DNA from 3 places in the Pseudidiomarina marina genome. Region 3 is predicted to be linked to each of the others. Evidence: predicted binding sites of a transcription regulator. Region 3 holds the regulator's gene; each other region holds the start of a gene.
The links. Region 3 encodes ArgR, which controls arginine synthesis, uptake and breakdown. Its sites were predicted from a motif close to ANTGAATANNTATTCANT; they were not measured.

Region 1 (6,460 bases), 620 kb from region 3:
CCAAGATTGCGTTTTGCGCGTGTAACCGGTTTTCAGCTTGCTGTAAAACCAAGCTTTGTGAACTATCGATAACTTCTGCAGTGACTTCACGCCCACGATAAGCTGGTAAGCAGTGCATAAAATACTTCGCACCGAGGCGTTTCATTAAATCACTGTTCACTTGGTACGGTGCAAAATCATGCATCACCGAATTGTTATCGCGGCTCTGCCCCATAGAGAACCAAGTGTCGGTATAAATAGCATCGGTGGATTGCAGTTGTGTTAAATCGTGCAACGCAGAAATTGAGCCGCCAGTTTGCGCCGCTTGTTGCTGTGCTGCTGCAGTGAGTTCCGCATCAGGCGCATAGCCTTCAGGTGTCACAACCTGCATGTGCATACCAGTGCGCGCAGCACCGGCCATTAACGCTTGGCAGACGTTATTACCGTCGCCAATGAAAGTGAGGTGCACTTGGCGTAAATCACCGAGTTGTTCTTGTAGTGTGAGTAAATCAGCTAATGCTTGGCACGGGTGACAGGTATCGCTAAGGGCGTTTACAACCGGCTTATCTGAAGCTGACGCAAGGTCACTTAATGTGCTTTGTGAATAAACGCGCGCCACAATCGCATCATGCCAAAGTGCTAAATTCGCACCAACGTCAGTGGCAGGTTCACGCTCACCAATTAAGTTTTGTGCATCTAAATAGATGCTGTGACCACCTAAACGGTGAATACCTGCGGCAAAACTTGCACGCGTACGCAACGATGGCTTTTCAAACAACAGTGCAATGCTTTTGCCCTGCAAATAAGTCGACCACGCGGTTGGACGCTGTTTAATGGTTTGCGCTAACTGCAATAACTCAGTGGTTTGTTGCGGGCTTAGCGCCGGCATTTCAAGTAAATCATTCATGGATGTTGTTACCTACAACTAAAAAATTCGAAATAGCGTGGCAATTAGAGACGGATGCGGGTTCCGGCTGCTTCACCCCTTGCCAATCGGGTGAGCGCTTTGGCGTCTTGCCAGCCGGCCACCGCGATACTTCGTCGCGAGGCACGTGCCGCTTGCACGGCCGCGTTAAGTTTGACCAACATACCGTCACGCACAGTGCCATCAGCAATCAGGGCATCTGCTTGGTCGGCAAGAATGGTTTCAATGAGGTCACCGTTTTTGTCCAAAATTCCAGGCACATCGGTGAGGAGAATTAAATCAGCATGTAGTAATTGAGCGACGGTAGCCGCGGCTAAATCAGCGTTCACATTGAGCCGAGCACCGCTATCACTGCTACCAATTGAGCTCAGAATAGGTAAGAAATTTTTATCCAGCAGTACCTGCAACAAGGTCGCGTCATTGGGTTTCGGAATACCGACAGCACCGCGATTTGCATCCACGTCACAAGTAATGCTCTGACCAGCAGCCAGAGTTAATCCAACGGCGTTCAGTTGATGTTGCTGAGCAAGGGCAACTAATTGCGAGTTAACATCGCCAGCCAAAACCCCCGCAACAATGGGCATCTGTGCGGCAGGAGTTATTCGCTGGCCGTCTACCTTCAAACTCGTGTGGCCAAGTTGCAACAACAAGGCTTCTACTTGATCGCCGCCACCATGAACTAACACTAAAGGGCGCAATAATGCGAGCTGCTGAACCGTGGTCAACAGCCGCTCTAAGTTGCTGGCGCTTTGTAATACCCGACCGCCAAGTTTAATTACTAGAGGTGATGTCATACCACACCTACGCGTTGCTGCAGACCGAGTGCACTATCACAACCAAAATATTGATTGGCTAACTGCACTGCTTGCGCTGCTGCCCCTTTTAATAAGTTATCGATAGCAGCACAAATAATCAGATGATTTTGGTGTACAACCGCGTGAATATCGCAGAATGCGGTGCCGACCACATCACGAATTGCCGGTGGCTGCTGACGCAAACGAATCAGCGGCGCAGTAGAGTAGGCCTGCTCATAGGCCGTATCGACACTCGCTTGTGAAACACCCTGTTGTAGCGGGACATAAATGGTCGCCAAAATGCCGCGTTTAAAATTACCTAAGTGCGGCACAAAAATCACATCATGGCCAATTGCTTGCGCAATTTCTGGTTGGTGCCGATGCGTTGCAACACCGTAGGCAGACAAACTTACTTCACAAAAACTAGTATGGCTTGCCGCTTTACGGCCAGCCCCCGAGACACCACTGACGGCATTCACCAAGGGTACGCCATCAATCAATGACATGACGGGCTTCAACGCCAAACTGGTCACTGTCGGATAACAGCCAGGCACAGCAATAAGCTGCTCAGTACCTGCCAGTGTTGTCCATTCGGCTAAACCATAGGGAATCGTTTCAGGGATATTGGCAGCGCGTTCAAAACCGTAAGCCTGCTGATGTATCGAAGGATCACGAAGCCGAAATGCGCCAGAAAGATCAAAAACCACCAACCCCGCGTTCACCAAAACAGGTGCAAGTTCCGCACTGGCTTCATGAGGTAGCGCTAAAAAAACCACTCGAACTTGCTGAGACAATTGGCTCAGCAAATCCGAGTGCCAAGGTTGCAGAATAACATCAAGCTGTCCCGCTAATTGGGGATACAAACTAGCAATTGGCTCTGCGTCTTCGCGTGCGCTGGAAGAAAAAGCATACTCAAGCGAGAATTGTGGATGGTTATGCAGCAGCCACACCAGCTCAACGCCGCTGTAACCGCTCGCCCCAAACACTGCGCATGGAATTGATTTACCCTGTTCCACCAATCAAACTCGCTCGACCAAAAATGACTCAAAAGATGGCTAAATAATACTGCATAAAAATGCACAAAACAAGAATAAAAATACAAAGCAAGTTCGATATTAGCTATTGGATATTAGATATTAGAAAAGCAAAGACGATATTAGCTATTGGACATTAGATATTAGAGCTGATGTATCGGGTATTTGTGGTTTAGCTAATATCTAATATCCAATAGCTAATAGCGCTCTTGATCTTGAGGGGCTTGGCGCTTATAATTCGCGCCCTAATTTGTCGCGTTGATTAATAAATCAGCGCTTTTTTGAAACTGTAATTTGCGTGGTGCTCGACTTCGGGTCGAGTGGCGATGCAGCCTAACGAGGTAACCCCATGAAACCAGGTATTCACCCAGAATATACCGAGCTGAAAGTATCATGCTCTTGCGGTCACTCTTTTGTGACTAACTCAACTAAAGGCGGCGAGTTGCACTTGGACGTATGTTCAGAGTGTCACCCATTCTACACTGGTAAACAGCGTATTATGGATACTGGCGGTCGTATCGAGAAATTCAACAAGCGTTTCAACATGTTGGGTGGCAAGAAATAATCCAGTTTTGGACATTTCTACTCGAAATTATGAGAAAGGCGCCAGAAGGCGCCTTTTTTATTTTCATATTCGGCGCAAGGTCGCGTCACCATTGAATTAATCGATGGTGTCAATTTAAACAACCGTTAACTTTCCTCTGATTATCTAAGTTATTCTTAATCGCCTGGCCGCAACGGCGTATCAGGTAAGATGTCTTATTGCGTCGAATAGCTCTACAATGGCACTATTCACACATGTTATTTTCTTTATTTCGAATCAGGTACACGCACTTATGACCGATTTTCGCAAGCAAGCTTTGGATTATCACGCCTACCCAACGCCAGGAAAAATCAGCATTGAGCTGACCAAACCAGCTGAAACCAGTAAAGATTTAGCGTTGGCATATAGTCCAGGTGTGGCCGAGCCAGTGCGCGCCATTGCTGAGAATCCGGATGATGTCTACAAGTACACAGCGAAAGGTAATATGGTTGCTGTTATCTCCAATGGTACCGCTATTTTGGGGCTGGGTAATTTAGGGCCCATGGCTTCGAAGCCGGTGATGGAAGGTAAAGCACTGTTATTCAAGCGCTTTGCTGGCCTTGATTCCATTGATATTGAAGTCACGCACCGTACCACACAAGATTTCATCAATACGGTGGCAAATATTGCCGACAGTTTCGGTGGCGTGAACCTAGAAGATATTAAAGCACCAGAGTGTTTCGAAATTGAACAAGCGCTGATTGAGCGTTGTGAAGTGCCAATTTTCCATGATGACCAGCATGGCACTGCTATTGTTACAGCGGCAGGCTTGCTAAACGCGTTAGAAATTCAGGGTAAAGACTTACGCAAAGCACAAATCGTCTGTTTAGGTGCTGGCGCAGCTGCTATTGCCTGTATGGAATTGCTGATTAAATGTGGCGCCCAGCGTGAGCACATTTATATGCTGGACTCGAAAGGTGTGATTCACACACGTCGCGAAGATTTGAATGAATACAAAGCGTTATTTGCCAACAACACCGACAAGCGTACCCTCGAAGAGGTCATCACCGAAGCCGATGTATTTGTCGGTGTGTCAGGGCCGAATTTGTTGTCGCCAGATGCGTTAAAGCTCATGGCGGAAAAGCCAATTGTATTCGCCTGCTCAAACCCAGACCCAGAAATTAAACCTGAATTAGCCTTGGCCGTGCGCGACGACCTAATTATGGCAACCGGTCGCTCAGATTACCCGAACCAAGTGAACAACGTGTTGTGCTTCCCATTCATTTTCCGTGGGGCACTCGATGTTCGTGCAAAAGCCATTAATGATGAGATGAAATTGGCCGCCGTAGAAGCGATTCGTCAGCTCGCAAAAGAGCCAGTACCAGAGGCCGTACTAAAAGCATCAGGCGTTGACAAACTTGAATTCGGTGTTGATTACATCATTCCGAAGCCGCTGGATCCGCGTTTGCGCACCCGTGTATCGAAAGCGGTTGCTGAAGCGGCGGTGGCGTCAGGCGCCGCCCGCATCGAACTCCCCAAGAATTACATGACTGAATAAAAGCAAAGACGATATTAGCTATTGGATATTAGATATTAGAAAAGCAAAGACGATATTAGCTATTGGATATTAGATATTAGAAAAGCAAAGACGATATTAGCTATTGGATATTAGATATTAGAGCTGATGTAGCGGGTATTTGTGTTTTATCTAATATCTAATATCCAATAGCTAATATCTCCGCTTTCAAGTTACACTTTGCGGTATGACGACGATAATCCAAACCGCGCTACCGGTACCCCTACCACGACAATTTGATTACGACTGCGAGCAATTGCCCGCAGTCGGCGTGCGCGTGCGTGTGCCCTTTGGTAATCGTGAGTTGGTTGGTGTGTGTTTGGGTGAGGCTTCGGCGCCCGACGATAGCTTTCAGCGCAAAGCCGTGCTTGAAGTGATTGATGACGAACCGTTGTGGCCGCGACCGATTTGGCGATTGCTTGAGTGGGCCGCGGATTATTACCACCACCCGCTTGGTGATGTGATTCAAAATGCAATGCCCGTGTTATTGCGCCAAGGTGAACGCGCCAGTTATCAAGCGACGACGCGATATCAAGTGACGGAGCAAGGTGCGCAGATATCGCCGAATGACTTGAAGCGAGCGGTGCAGCAACAACGCTTACTCGCAGCGCTACAACAACAGCCGTTGTTAAGTCGTGACATTCGCATGCAGGAGTTCTCGCCATCAGCACTGAAAGCGCTACAAGACAAAGGCTGGGTAGAAGCCGTTGAACACATTCCGGCAGCAGTGCAGTCGTGGTCGCTTAAAATTGCCGCTGAACCGTTACAGTTGAATCCTGAGCAAGCGCTAGCTGTTGCCGCAATTGGTGCCGCGAAACAGCACCAAACTTATTTGCTTGAAGGGGTTACCGGTAGCGGCAAAACCGAAGTGTATTTGCAGGCTATGGCTGATGTCTTACGCCGCGGTCAGCAAGTTCTCATGCTGGTGCCCGAAATTGGTCTAACACCGCAAACTCTAAAACGCTTCCAGCAACGCTTTGACGTGCCGATTGTGATGCTCCACTCAGCACTCACGGACAGAGAGCGCTTAGATGCATGGTTGGATGCCCGTGCTGGCAGCGCGGCAATTATTATTGGCACACGCTCAGCCATATTTACGCCGTGCAAAGCACTTGGCATGATCATTGTTGATGAAGAGCATGATGCCTCATTAAAGCAGCAAGACGGTTTTCGCTATCATGCGCGTGATCTTGCCGTGATGCGCGGCCATGAAGAGCAAGTGCCGGTAATTCTTGGCTCGGCGACGCCATCGTTTGAAACACTCAATAACGCGCTGAACAAGCGTTATGCACACTTGCAGTTAAGTCGCCGAGCTGGTCAGGCTAAGCCGGCGCGTCACGTCGTGATGGATATCAAAAACCTGCCATTAAAAGCCGGTTTGTCACAACCCCTACTTGGCTTAATGCGCGAACACTTGGATGCCGGTCAGCAAGTCCTGCTATTTTTAAACCGCCGTGGTTTTGCACCAGCGTTACTTTGTCATGAGTGCGGATGGTTGGCGCAGTGTCGTCGATGTGATGCGTATTACACCGTGCATCAAGGGAGTAAACAGTTGCAGTGCCACCATTGTGGTGCCCAACAACCGATACCACGGCAGTGTCATGACTGTGGCTCAACCCAGCTCATTGG
Region 2 (6,460 bases), 800 kb from region 3:
ACGAACTACAACCAGAGATAAAAATCGCCGCAGTCACTGCAGTGAAAGTTTGGCGTAGCCAATAGGATGTATTTTGTGTCATTGTAATTCCCTGTTGTTGCGTGCTGACCTTGATATTCGACCGAGCACCCCATATCTAACTTTTAGAAAATCGGTAAAAGATCAGTACAAAAGTATTCACGCATTATTCAAGAGGAAGTTCCATGAGTCAAAACCCTTTGCTCAGCGATTACCATTTACCGCCATTCGAAGCGATTCAACCTGAGCACATTGTGCCAGCAATTGAGCAACGCATTCGTGATTGTAAGGCAACCATCGCTGAGGTTATTGAGAAAGGGGACTTCACTTGGGATGGCCTCGTTGAACCCCTTGAGCAAGTTGATGACTTGTTAGAACGCAGCTGGTCACCCGTATCACATCTCAATGCTGTGGTGAGCTCAAAGGAATTGCGCGAAGCGCATGACCAATGTCTGCCGTTATTATCTGAATATGGCACTTTCGTGGGCCAGCATGAAGGACTGTATCTTGCCTTTAAATGGCTAAAAGAGAGCAAGGAGTTCAATCAGCTGACCGAAGCGCAGCGTAAAGTCATTACCGATACGTTACGAGACTTTGAACTTTCCGGTATTGCCCTGCCGGCAGAGCAGAAAAAACGTTATGCAGAAATTCAGACAAAATTGTCAGAGCTCTCGTCGCAGTTTAGTAATAACTTACTCGACGCAACCGACGGGTGGCACTATTTAGTCACTGATGAAAGTGAGCTAGCAGGATTGCCAGAGAGTGCCATTGCCGCCGCTAAAGCCGCAGCCGAAGAGAATGAGCAAAAAGGGTGGCGCTTTGGGTTAGATTTTCCAAGCTATTTGCCGGTGATGACTTATGCCGATAATAGTGAATTGCGGCGCACCTTGTATGAAGCGTTTACCACACGCGCCTCGGATCAAGGACCACAAGCAGGGCAATTTGATAACTCGCAGATTATGGCCGAAACATTGGCACTGCGTCATGAATTGGCCGTTTTACTCGGTTTTGAAAACTATGCAGAACTGTCATTGGCGACGAAAATGGCCGAATCAACCACGCAGGTAGAACAGTTCTTACAAGACTTAGCACAGCGTTCGTTGCCTCAGGCGCGCGCGGATTATCAAGAAGTACTCGATTTTGCCCGTGAACACTATGGCGTGAATGAATTGAATGCTTGGGATGTTGCTTATTATAGCGAGAAGTTGAAACAGCAACGCTACGCCATTTCTGATGAGCAATTACGCCCGTACTTCCCTGAGAATCAAGTTGTTAAAGGCTTGTTTAACGTTGTACAAACGCTATTTGGGATTCACATTGAGGAGCAAGACAGCGTTGCTTCTTGGCACCCGAATGTACGCTATTTTGTAATTACCGATAACAACGGTGACGTACGTGGTAGTTTCTTTTTAGATTTATACGCTCGATCAGGTAAGCGTGGTGGCGCATGGATGGCCGAGTGTGCGGTGCGACGGATTACCGCAAATCATGCGTTGCAGTTACCCGTTGCTTATCTCACCTGTAACTTTAATAAGCCGGTCGGTGATAAACCGGCGTTATTTACCCATGACGAAGTGCTCACATTATTCCATGAATTCGGTCATGGCTTGCACCATATGTTGACCAAAGTTGACGTAGCTGGTGTGTCAGGAATCAATGGTGTGGCTTGGGATGCAGTTGAATTACCGTCACAGTTTTTAGAGAACTGGTGTTGGGAGCCAGAAGCTTTGGCGATGATTTCGGGTCACTATGAAACCGGTGAGCCATTGCCACAAGAATTATTAGATAACATGCTAGCGGCACGAAACTTTCAGTCGGCGATGCAAATGGCGCGGCAGTTAGAGTTTAGCCTGTTCGATTTACGCATTCATCGCGACTACAAGCCAGAGCACGGGGATACCATTCAATCGACGTTGGATGCCGTGCGTGATGAAGTTGCTGTGCGCAAACCACCGGCTTACAATCGCTTCCAACACAGTTTTGGACATATTTTCGCCGGTGGCTATGCCGCTGGTTACTACAGCTATAAGTGGGCAGAAGTATTATCCGCCGATGCTTTTTCACGATTTGAAGAAGAAGGCATTTTCAATCGCGAAACGGGGCAGGATTTTTTACGTGCCATTTTAGAACGAGGTGGTTCGCGTGAAGCAATGGTGTTGTTCAAAGAGTTTCGTGGTCGTGAGCCGCAAGTTGATGCGTTGCTTCGCCACTCGGGCATTACGAGTTTGGAACAACCCAGCTAACCACAAGTACGAGTGTTAGCACAAACAAGATGACAAATACGGCACCGACCGCGACGTAAATCACTGGATTACCGTGATTGAAATCGCGCTGTCGGTTCTTGTCAGACTGAACGCCAAACAACGCAGCTAGTACGCTGATGATAATGTCTAAAACGGAAGGTTTGTTCGGCTGTTCGGTATTTTTTTTGGCTCTTGTCTTAACGAAAGACATTGCAGCTTAACCACTGATTGGACGGTTGTAATCACGCTTGCTCGATTCTGACGAACCAAACAGTAATTCGAATAAATCTAAGAAATGAAACTGAGTTGAACGGCTTTTACCACTAAACCAACTACCCCATGTCACATTTTGCTGTTGTGCTTGGCAAACTTGTTGAGCATTTGGTTGTTCGCTATTTTGCATCAGCGCCTGACACTCTTCGAGCGACTTGCTGGTCTGTGTATGCCACGCAGAAGCCCCCATTGCGCTAGTGAGCACAATGCTTGTAGCCACTATGACTGACATCGCTGACAGTTTCATGGGAACCTCCGGTTAATAAATGAACTCATAAAATAGCAGGAAAAAGGCGCTACTGCCAAGCTAATTCGCGTATTTTTTTGACTGCTAAGCGCACTAACCTTTGGTACACTATGGCGACTTTTTAACAGGTGAGGTGCCTATGCGCGACTTTCTAATCGCACCATCGATATTATCAGCAGATTTTGCTCGGCTTGGCGAAGAGGTTGAGAACGTTCTTGCGGCCGGCGCAGACGTTGTGCATTTCGATGTCATGGATAACCATTTCGTGCCCAATTTAACCATTGGCCCGATGGTGTGCAAAGCGTTGCGTGACTATGGTATTACCGCACCGATTGATGTGCATTTGATGGTTCAGCCGGTTGACAGAATGATTGATGATTTCGCTGCTGCTGGCGCCTCAATTATTACCTTTCATCCAGAAGCATCAACACATATCGATCGCTCTTTACAGCAAATCAAAGCGGCGGGCTGCCAAGCTGGGTTAGTGTTTAATCCAGCCACGCCACTTCATTACCTCGACTATGTTCTGGATAAAGTTGACGTCATTTTGTTGATGTCAGTGAACCCCGGTTTTGGCGGCCAAGCCTTTATCCCAGCCACGTTAGATAAATTGCGTCAGGCGCGACAAATTATTGATGCCAGTGGTCGCGATATCCGTCTTGAAATTGATGGCGGCGTGAAAGTTGATAACATCGCTGAAATTGCTGCAGCTGGCGCCGATATGTTCGTTGCTGGTTCAGCCATTTTCAATCAACCTGATTATGCGCAAGTGATTGACGAAATGCGTCAACAGCTTGCAACAATAGTTAAATAACGGAACATACAGAATATGAGTAAACCCATTGTACTTAGCGGCTGTCAGCCATCTGGACAACTTTCAATTGGTAATTACATTGGCGCACTACGTCAGTGGGTAAAAATGCAAGACACTCATGACTGCCGCTTTATGTTGGTTGATTTACACGCAATTACGGTTCGCCAAGAACCCGAAAAACTACGAGAAGCAACCTTAGATGGGCTGGCTTTATACATGGCATGCGGCCTTGATCCAGAGAAAAGCGTCATTTTTGTTCAGTCGCATGTGCCGGAACATGCGCAATTGGCATGGGTTCTCAACTGCTATACCCAAATGGGTGAGTTGAATCGCATGACGCAATTCAAAGACAAATCGGATCGTCACGCCAATAATATAAATGCAGGCTTGTATACCTACCCTGCACTCATGGCTGCTGATATTTTATTGTATCAAGCCAATGAAGTGCCAGTCGGTAATGATCAGAAGCAACATCTTGAACTCGCTCGTGATGTCGCTACGCGTTTTAATAACCTTTATGGCGAGGTATTTACGATACCTGACCCATTTATTCCGGAAGTTGGCGCTCGAATTATGAGCTTGCAAGACCCAACCAAGAAAATGTCGAAATCGGACGATAATCCGAATAACTTCATTGGGTTGTTAGAAGATCCGAAAAAAATTACTAAGAAGCTAAAGCGTGCCGTAACGGATTCTGATGAGCAGGCACGTATTTACTTTGATACCGAAGAAAAGCCGGGCGTATCGAATTTATTATCCATCTTGTCGGCAGCAACCGGTCGTTCAATTGCTGATCTGGTGCCAGAGTACGAAGACAAAATGTATGGTCACTTGAAAGGTGATACGGCGGAAGCTGTTGTTGCTATGCTGGAGCCAATTCAACAGCGCTACAACGAGTTGCGCCATGACCGCGCTTATCTGGACCACGTGATGGCAAAAGGTGCTGAAGCGGCAAGCGCGCATGCAGCGCAAACGCTGCGTCAAGTGTATGACGTGATTGGGTTTGTACCGCGGCCATAACTTATGCTGTTAATGATCGATAACTATGACTCGTTCACGCACAATGTGGTTCGCTATTTGCGTGAATTAAATGCCGACGTCAAAGTTGTTCGTAATGATCAAATTAGCCTTGCAGAGATAAACCAGTTACCGCTAGCCGGTATTGTCATATCGCCTGGGCCATGCACGCCAAATGAGGCCGGTATTTCGTTGCCAGTTATCGAACAGTTTGCGGGTCAAATTCCCTTACTGGGTGTTTGCTTAGGTCATCAAGCGATTGGACAAGTGTTTGGTGCGCAGGTCGTGCGCGCCAAACAAGTCATGCATGGGAAAACCTCCGAACTTCATCACAACAATCAGGGGTTATTTCAAGGCCTGCCGTCGCCATTTACAGTCGCGCGGTATCATTCTCTACTTCTCGACCACGACACGTTACCAGACGAACTCATTGTGGATGCTTGGGTGAATCGAGCAAGCGGTGAACAAGAGGTGATGGGAATACGTCACGTGAGTCTGCCAGTTTGGGGTGTTCAATATCACCCAGAAGCGATCGAAACCGAACATGGGCATGCCATCTTTCAGCGATTTTTAGAGTTTTGCGACCTAATTTGAGTAAATTTAGGGCGTTAGATATTCATCCAAAATAGGCGCTTCTGCATACTTATGCAAGGCGCTTGCAAATCAAGCTAAGTTACCTAAAACCCCTACTTTTTCTGTACCTCAAGCACGACAGCGATGCTTTTTTCTGCAATAATATAGCCACTTTACACGGCCTCTTTTGAAGGTCAATTTGAACCGATTTGAATAGCAATGAGGGATACATATGACAACGACGAATAAAGTCGATCGCGCACTCTTCGATGACGTAATGGTACCTAACTATAACCCGGCAAAAATGATTCCGGTAAAAGGTGAAGGCTCTCGCGTTTGGGACCAAGAAGGTAAAGAGTACGTCGATTTCGCTGGCGGTATTGCCGTGAACTGTTTAGGTCATTGTCATCCCGCTATGGTGAAGGCGTTAACCGAGCAAGGTAACAAGCTCTGGCACTTAAGTAACGTATTTACCAATGAACCAGCTATTCGCTTGGCGAAAAAATTAACCGACGCGACTTTTGCCGAGCGCGTCTATTTCGCAAACTCTGGTGCGGAAGCGAACGAAGCTGCTTTGAAATTAGCACGTCGCTGGGCACTCGATAAGTTCGGTCCTGATAAGAACCAAATTATTGCTTTCAACAAAGGCTTCCATGGTCGCACTTTCTTTACTGTAACGGTTGGCGGCCAGCCAGCTTACTCAGAAGGTTTTGGACCGAAACCAGGGGCGGTAGAACATGTTGATTACAACGACCTCGCAGCCCTTGAGAAACTGATGTCAGAGCAAACCTGCGCGGTCATGATGGAGCCGTTGCAAGGTGAAGGCGGAGTCATTAGCCCTGACGTAGACTTCGTTAAAGGCGTACGCGCACTGTGCGATAAATACAATGCGCTCTTGATTTTTGATGAAGTTCAAACTGGCTTTGGTCGTACTGGCAGCTTGTATGCCTATCAACAGCTTGGTGTTGCGCCAGACATTCTCTCAACGGCGAAAGCGCTTGGTGGTGGTTTCCCTATTGGTGCCATGCTAACCACAACAGAAATCGCGCAACACTTGAAGCCAGGTACACACGGTAGCACCTATGGTGGTAACCCATTGGCATGTGCTGTTGCCGAAGCGGTGTTTGACGTGGTGAACACCAATGACGTGCTTGAGGGCGTTAAGAAACGCGAGCAATTGTTCAAAGATGCTCTGCAGAAAATCAACGACAAATACAACGTATTCAAAGATATCCGTGGTAAAGGCTTGTTGTTGGGTGCTGAATTAACCGAGCA
Region 3 (6,460 bases):
GCAGTCAACCGGAGAAAAACCTAAGCTACTGATTGATTTGCGATTTAATGAAGGTGGCAGCTTATTATTGGCGAGCCAGCTAGCGAATAGCTTAGTGAGTCGTGATGAGCCTTTAACCACCATTCGAGGGCAAGCAGTTTATGAACAACGGCCGCCGTATTTGGAGACATTGCATCAGCGTGGCACGGTGTTAGTGACTGAAGTGACAGCCAGTGCCGCAGAACACCTGGCACAGGCTCTGCGGCTAAGAGGCTTTTTATTACGAGGACAAAATACCCGCGGTGCGTTTGCCCCGACCACAGTAAAAAGTTTACCCAATGGTTGGGTGGTTGGGTTGTCGATGTATGCGCCCGCCGAGGTGGTTGATGGGCGCGGTACAGAGTTACCCGAAGGTGTTGGGTTAACACCGGATGAAACACTCGCCATCGAAATCTTGTTTCCGGCGAAGTAGCCCGGCGTTTCACGCCGGGTGGTGCGCAGCACCGTGATTGCTTGGGGGTACTTCAATGTTGGCTCTCATGGAACCCCATATATTAACGGCGCTACGCGCCACCCGGCGTGGAACGCCGGGCTACGCCTTCATCAATCCAGTTGCGGATTTCTTGCTCGAGGATGTCGAGTGGAATGCTGCCATTACGCAATACCACGTCATGGAACTCGCGGATGTCGAAGTCGGCGCCAAGTGCGGTTTCAGCTTCGGTGCGTAATTGACGGATGAGCATTTCGCCGAGTTTATACGACAGCGCTTGGCCAGGCCAAGTGATGTAACGGTCAATTTCAGTTTTCACGTTATGCAAGCTCAGCGCTGTGTTGGAAGCCATAAAGTCCATTGCTTCTTCACGTGTCCAACCCATCGCGTGCATACCGGTATCGACCACCAAGCGCGCCGCGCGCCACATTTCGTAGCTCAAACGACCAAAATCGCTGTATGGGTCTTGATAGAAGCCCATCTCTTTACCCAGCCACTCTGAATACAAGCCCCAGCCTTCGCCGAATGCCGAGATATAGGTGTAGCGACGGTAGTCTGGTAAGTCATCCATTTCGCGCGCTAATGCGCCCTGTAAGTGATGTCCTGGCACCGCTTCGTGCAAGGTTAACGCTTCCAGTTGATACAGTGGGCGGCGATCTAACGCATAAGTATTCACCCAATAAAAACCAGCGCGATCACTACGATTACTGCCGGCATAGCGGCCAGTGGTGTACTTCGGTGCAATTTCCGCAGGCACTGGTGCCACACCGTATGGCTGGCGTGGTAACAGCTTAAAGAACTTCGGCAACTCGCCGTCGGCTTTCTTCGAAATATACGACGCTTCTTTGAGTAACTCTTCAGCCGTTTCCGGATAAAACTGAGGGTCCGTACGCAAAAAGTTGGTGAAATCTTCGAAGCTACCGTCAAAGCCCGTCTTCTCTATCACCACCGCCATTTCATTACGAATACGTTCAACTTCGGCGAGGCCGCGCTGGTGAATCTCTTCTGGCGATAAATCTAACGTGGTGTAGTGCTTAATACGGTTTTGATAATACTCACTGCCATTAGGTAACTCGCTTGCACCAACGCTGTCGCGACTGTTCGGCAAGTACTCCATCACCATAAAATCAAAATAATCTTGGTAAGCAGGAAGCACTAAACCATCAATGACATTGGCGGCCTGCTGTTGTAACTCCTGCCATTGCTCTGCGCTGACAAAAACCGGTTTGTTGGCCTGAAACGGTTGATAGAACAAGCTATCTTGTGGCGATTGTACAATGAATGCAGCAATACTCTCTTCAAACCCCTGCATGGCAGCTTTTGGCTGCGTGTAGCCTTCTTCCAGCGCAGCTTTTAACCAATCAGTTTGTTGCGACATATAACGTGGGATAGAACGTAAACGCTGTAAATAGTTCTCATAGTCTTCAAAACTACGGAAACTTGCATTGCGCACCATAAACCCTAAATTGCTATGAAAGCCGCCTTCGGCATTCAGTGGCATATAGTGCTCATTGAAGGTATAGCCATCGATATCGTTCTGCAAACGATAGGTAAGCATGCGGTGATTGATTTGGTTCTGACGTGATAGCTCATTCACGTCCACCTGCTCAAGTTGTGCTAACCATACTTTCTGCTCATCAGCACGCTGCTTTAGAGCTTCTGCTGACATATCTGGTAACTCATTGCTTTGCCACGGATTCTGCGCTTGTAGCTTGTCATAAATTCCATCGGCTAGCGCTTCATAGCGGCTATCTGCACTCTCAACCACTTGCTTCGTGCTTGTGTCAGGTTGTGTTTCCTGGGTTGCAGCGCAACCGCCAAGCAATAGCGTGAATGAAGTGGCTAGAACGGTGGCCTTAAAAAGTTGCTTTTTTCGTGACGCAGCTGTGAATTCTGAACGCATGATATCTCCGGCAGTTGGCTCAATGAGTTATAACGTTTTAATATGACATGAATTTGCTAGACTTTTGTATCAACTAGCATCAACAAACGTGTCAATTTATGGTAAAAATCAATAATCCATTTAAACCGATCTATGGCACAGCCAAACCTTTACCACAAGAGCATTGCGATTGATGCGGCAGTTTCGGCGAGGAAACGCTCTAAATAGTGGCCAATGAGGAATCTATGAACAACGCGCAGACGGGCATTTACGCAGAACCAAACTTACATGGCATCACACTTTTATTAAATGTGATGACCGACGATGCCGACTATATGCGCCGCAAATTAGCGCGAGTCCCGCAACTACTCGATGATCTTGACTTGCGCTTCTCAGAGTCCATGCTCAATGGTTTTATTGCAGTAGGCAGTGATTATTGGGATGTTTTATATCCCGATGTTCGTCCACTGCAATTAACCAGCTTTCCCGATTTAAGTGATGGTGATAGACACACACCACGAGAGTCCGCCGACCTACTATTATGTATTCGCTCCGACCGCTTCGATGTCAACTTTCAAGCAGCTCGAACTTTAATGGAATGGCTCGGCCACGATGTTGAGTTGGTAGAGCAGAGCAATACATTTCGGTTTATGGATGGTCGTGATCTGCTTGGTTTTATTGATGCGCCTGACAATCCGCGTGGTATGCGTCGACGCGAAGTGGCGGTGGTTTCCGACGACGCCTTATTTAAAGGCGGTAGCTATGTGTTTACCCAAAAGTTCCGCTACGACTTGCGGCGCTGGGAGCAATTAAGTACTGAAATTCAAGAACATGTCATGGGCCGAAAGAAAGTGACGGGTGAACGTATCAGCGAGGCTGTACTGAGCATGGTTACCCACACCCAAAAAGCGCGGTTGCTCGATGCCAACGAGCAACCACTGGAACTATTACGTCAGAACATGCCGTGGGGCAATCTACGTGAACAAGGGCAATTGGCCATGTACTTTTCCGGCAAACCACAACATGTGGTGCAATGGCTCAAGAATCGTTACATTGCGGACGAGCAGGGGGAATATGATCCGTTGCTTGACTATATTGAAGCGACAGCGAATGCGGCCTATTTCGCCCCCTCAATCGAGTTTCTGAAAAGGTAGCCCGGCGTTCTACGCCGGGTAGCGCGCAGCGCTGTTAATGCTGAATAGCGCGCAGCGCTGTTAATGCTGAATTTAAAGTTGATATCGAAAGGGCGAGATTAACCTCGCTACGCTCGTCCCGGCGTGAAACGCCGGGCTACGGTTGCTGCTGCTCAAAGAGTTTTTTTACGTTCTGCAGGGTGAAGTCAATTTCCGACACCTTCAACGGCGCAATAAAAATCGTATCATCGCCAGCAATCGTGCCAAGCACTCCCTCTTTTTTGCCAACCGAGTCAAGCAAGCGAGCAATGAGTTGTGCTGCGCCGGGGGTAGTGCGAATGATTACCATGACATCATTGTGCTGTATATCCAAAACAAGCTGAGTTAATGGCGCTCGGGTGCTTGGAATACCGAGTTCAGCGGGTAAACAGTACACCATTTCTTGGCGCGCGTTGCGCGTACGAACGGCACCGTACTTGCTCAATAGACGCGATACTTTTGATTGGCTAATGTTCGCAAACCCCTGTTCTTTCAAGGCATCGACAATCTCACCTTGAGAACCGTAGCGTTCTTCTTTTAGTAACGCCTTAAAGGCTTCGATCATGTCTTCGGTTTTTTTTGTTGGCATGATATCGCTCAATTATTTAGTCGAGATAACGGTCAAATTAATCGTTCATCATATACTTGCGCCTAATTTACGCAAGAGTAAGGCAAGAGTAACGCAACTATTTCACAGTGCCTATACCAGCGTCTTTGGTTGTAATTTCGGCGTAAAAGGAGTAGAGTTTTCGGCCTAAAATTTCCCCAAATAACTGGATGGAGTCTGAGATGAAAGTTGCAGTTTTAGGTGCAGCTGGCGGTATCGGCCAAGCACTATCATTACTTTTGAAAACCCAATTACCGGTTGGTTCTGAGCTAGCGCTGTATGACGTAGCGCCTGTTGTTCCTGGTGTTGCTGTTGATCTCAGCCACATTCCAACCGCTGTTTCTGTCAAAGGCTACGGCAAAGACGACTTAGCATCAGCATTAGTTGGTAGTGACATCGTATTAATTCCAGCTGGCGTACCGCGCAAGCCGGGGATGGATCGTTCAGACTTGTTCAACATTAACGCTGGTATTGTTGCAAACTTGGTTGAAGCAATTGCGGACAACTGCCCAAATGCATGCATCGGTATCATCACCAACCCAGTGAACACAACGGTTGCTATCGCGAAGAAAGTTCTCGAGAAAAAAGGCGTTTACAACAAGAACAAACTGTTTGGTGTAACCACCCTAGACGTGATTCGCGCGGAAACTTTCGTTGCTGAAGTACACGGCAAGAACCCAGCTGAAGTAACGGTTCCGGTTATCGGTGGTCACAGCGGCACAACTATTTTGCCATTGTTGTCACAATCTGGCTTAAGCTTCACTGACGAACAAATTGAAGCGCTGACTAAGCGTATTCAGAACGCTGGTACTGAAGTTGTTGAAGCGAAAGCTGGCGGCGGCTCGGCAACCCTATCAATGGGTCAAGCAGCAGCACGCTTCTGCTTATCACTAGTGAAAGCATTGCAAGGCGACAACAGCGTTGTTGAGTGCACTTATGTTGAAACTGACGGTAAAGACGCATTGTTCTTTGCTCATCCAGTGCGCCTTGGCGCGAACGGCGTGGAAGAAATTCTGCCATACGGTAAGCTAAGCGCTTACGAAGAAAAAGCCAAAGCTGACATGCTGGATGGTCTGAAAAACGACATTCAAATCGGCTTAGATTTCGTTAAATAAGCGAATCACAATGCCAAAGCAGAGCGTCTTACCACCCCTAGTGATAAGCGCTCTGCTTTTTTGTATCTTTTATTTTCTTACTCCTTGGCATGATCATCTACTCATGCGTTATCCGCGAGTTATGGATGGCGCTTGGTGGCAACTCATCACCAGCCAATTAATGCATCATGACGCACCGCACTTATGGTTCAATATTGCTGGGGTTTGGATAGCTTGGCTGTTGTTTCCCGAGCAATTGAAAAAGCCGCAGAATTGGGTTGTCGCTTTACCAATATTACTCAGCAGTAGCATCGTCGAACTTATCGGCGCACCAACCTATGAAGTCTACGCCGGTTTTTCCGGCACACTGTACGGGCTATTTGCCTACGCAGCCCTTAAAGATGCTTTGAATAAAAACTGGATTGGCGGCCTTATATTCGTTGCATTAATAATCAAAATAATTCTCGATTTAGACCAACCTGAGTACGGAGATGTTGTTGCAGTGTTTGCACATATAGGCGGCGCTGCGGCTGGCATTGCGATGGTATTTTTTACCCGAAAAACCGCCGCACAGCAATCCAAATTATAACATACGGTATAATTTTCGGGCTATTTGATCAAAAAACCTCCTTGTATTATTCGAACAATTGGCGATATTTAATACAGCGACTAGTACTTTAGTGCTATGCGCTTTTGCACAACAACACAAAACAACAAGAATAATCGGGGAGAAATTTATGACAAAACCTGTCATTGAAAAAGTAGTCCCATCTGTACATGGTATTCGACCAACTCTTGTCGCATGTGCAATTTTAGCAAGTTTATCTACCACATCATTCGCACAAGAAGCCGGTGCTGATAGCGTTGAGCCAGATACCCAAGCCGATGAACGTATTGCGGTTGTGGGTACACGTTCAGCGCCACGGTCAGTTGGTGATTCCGCTGTGCCGCTCGATATTGTTGGCGCTGATGAGTTACGAGACCAAGGCTCCACCGATATGATGAACATGGTGAGTACGGTAGTACCGTCATTCAACGTGAACGACCAGCCCATCAATGATGCATCGACGTTAGTTCGCCCAGCCAACCTTCGCGGTTTGGCATCAGACCACACCTTGGTGCTCGTTAATGGTAAGCGTCGACACCGCAGTGCGGTTATTACCTTTCTTGGCGGTGGCTTATCTGATGGTGCTCAAGGACCAGATATATCCAATATTCCAGCCTCAGCGTTGCGAC

Region 1: a site for ArgR is predicted at 2,763-2,780, ahead of argC (N-acetyl-gamma-glutamyl-phosphate reductase). Genes of this name have one in related genera too.
Region 2: a site for ArgR is predicted at 5,247-5,264, ahead of LG272_RS03755 (aspartate aminotransferase family protein). Genes of this name have one in related genera too.

What each region holds. Positions count from the first base shown of each region.
Region 1 is NZ_CP085233.1:599,480-605,939, forward strand. It holds gene argF (ornithine carbamoyltransferase) at 1-886, opposite strand, end outside; gene argB (acetylglutamate kinase) at 931-1,698, opposite strand; gene argC (N-acetyl-gamma-glutamyl-phosphate reductase) at 1,695-2,714, opposite strand; gene rpmE (50S ribosomal protein L31) at 3,082-3,297, shown strand; gene LG272_RS02910 (malic enzyme-like NAD(P)-binding protein) at 3,569-4,813, shown strand; gene priA (primosomal protein N') at 5,019-6,460, shown strand, end outside.
Region 2 is NZ_CP085233.1:785,396-791,855, forward strand. It holds gene LG272_RS03720 (S9 family peptidase) at 1-82, opposite strand, end outside; gene prlC (oligopeptidase A) at 204-2,261, shown strand; gene LG272_RS03730 (DUF2970 domain-containing protein) at 2,236-2,472, opposite strand; gene LG272_RS03735 (hypothetical protein) at 2,479-2,781, opposite strand; gene rpe (ribulose-phosphate 3-epimerase) at 2,921-3,595, shown strand; gene trpS (tryptophan--tRNA ligase) at 3,611-4,615, shown strand; gene LG272_RS03750 (aminodeoxychorismate/anthranilate synthase component II) at 4,619-5,206, shown strand; gene LG272_RS03755 (aspartate aminotransferase family protein) at 5,418-6,460, shown strand, end outside.
Region 3 is NZ_CP085233.1:2,437,993-2,444,452, reverse strand. It holds gene LG272_RS11615 (S41 family peptidase) at 1-451, shown strand, start outside; gene LG272_RS11610 (DUF885 domain-containing protein) at 543-2,372, opposite strand; gene LG272_RS11605 (Dyp-type peroxidase) at 2,597-3,505, shown strand; gene argR (transcriptional regulator ArgR) at 3,642-4,112, opposite strand; gene mdh (malate dehydrogenase) at 4,313-5,245, shown strand; gene rrtA (rhombosortase) at 5,349-5,813, shown strand; gene LG272_RS11585 (TonB-dependent receptor plug domain-containing protein) at 5,962-6,460, shown strand, end outside.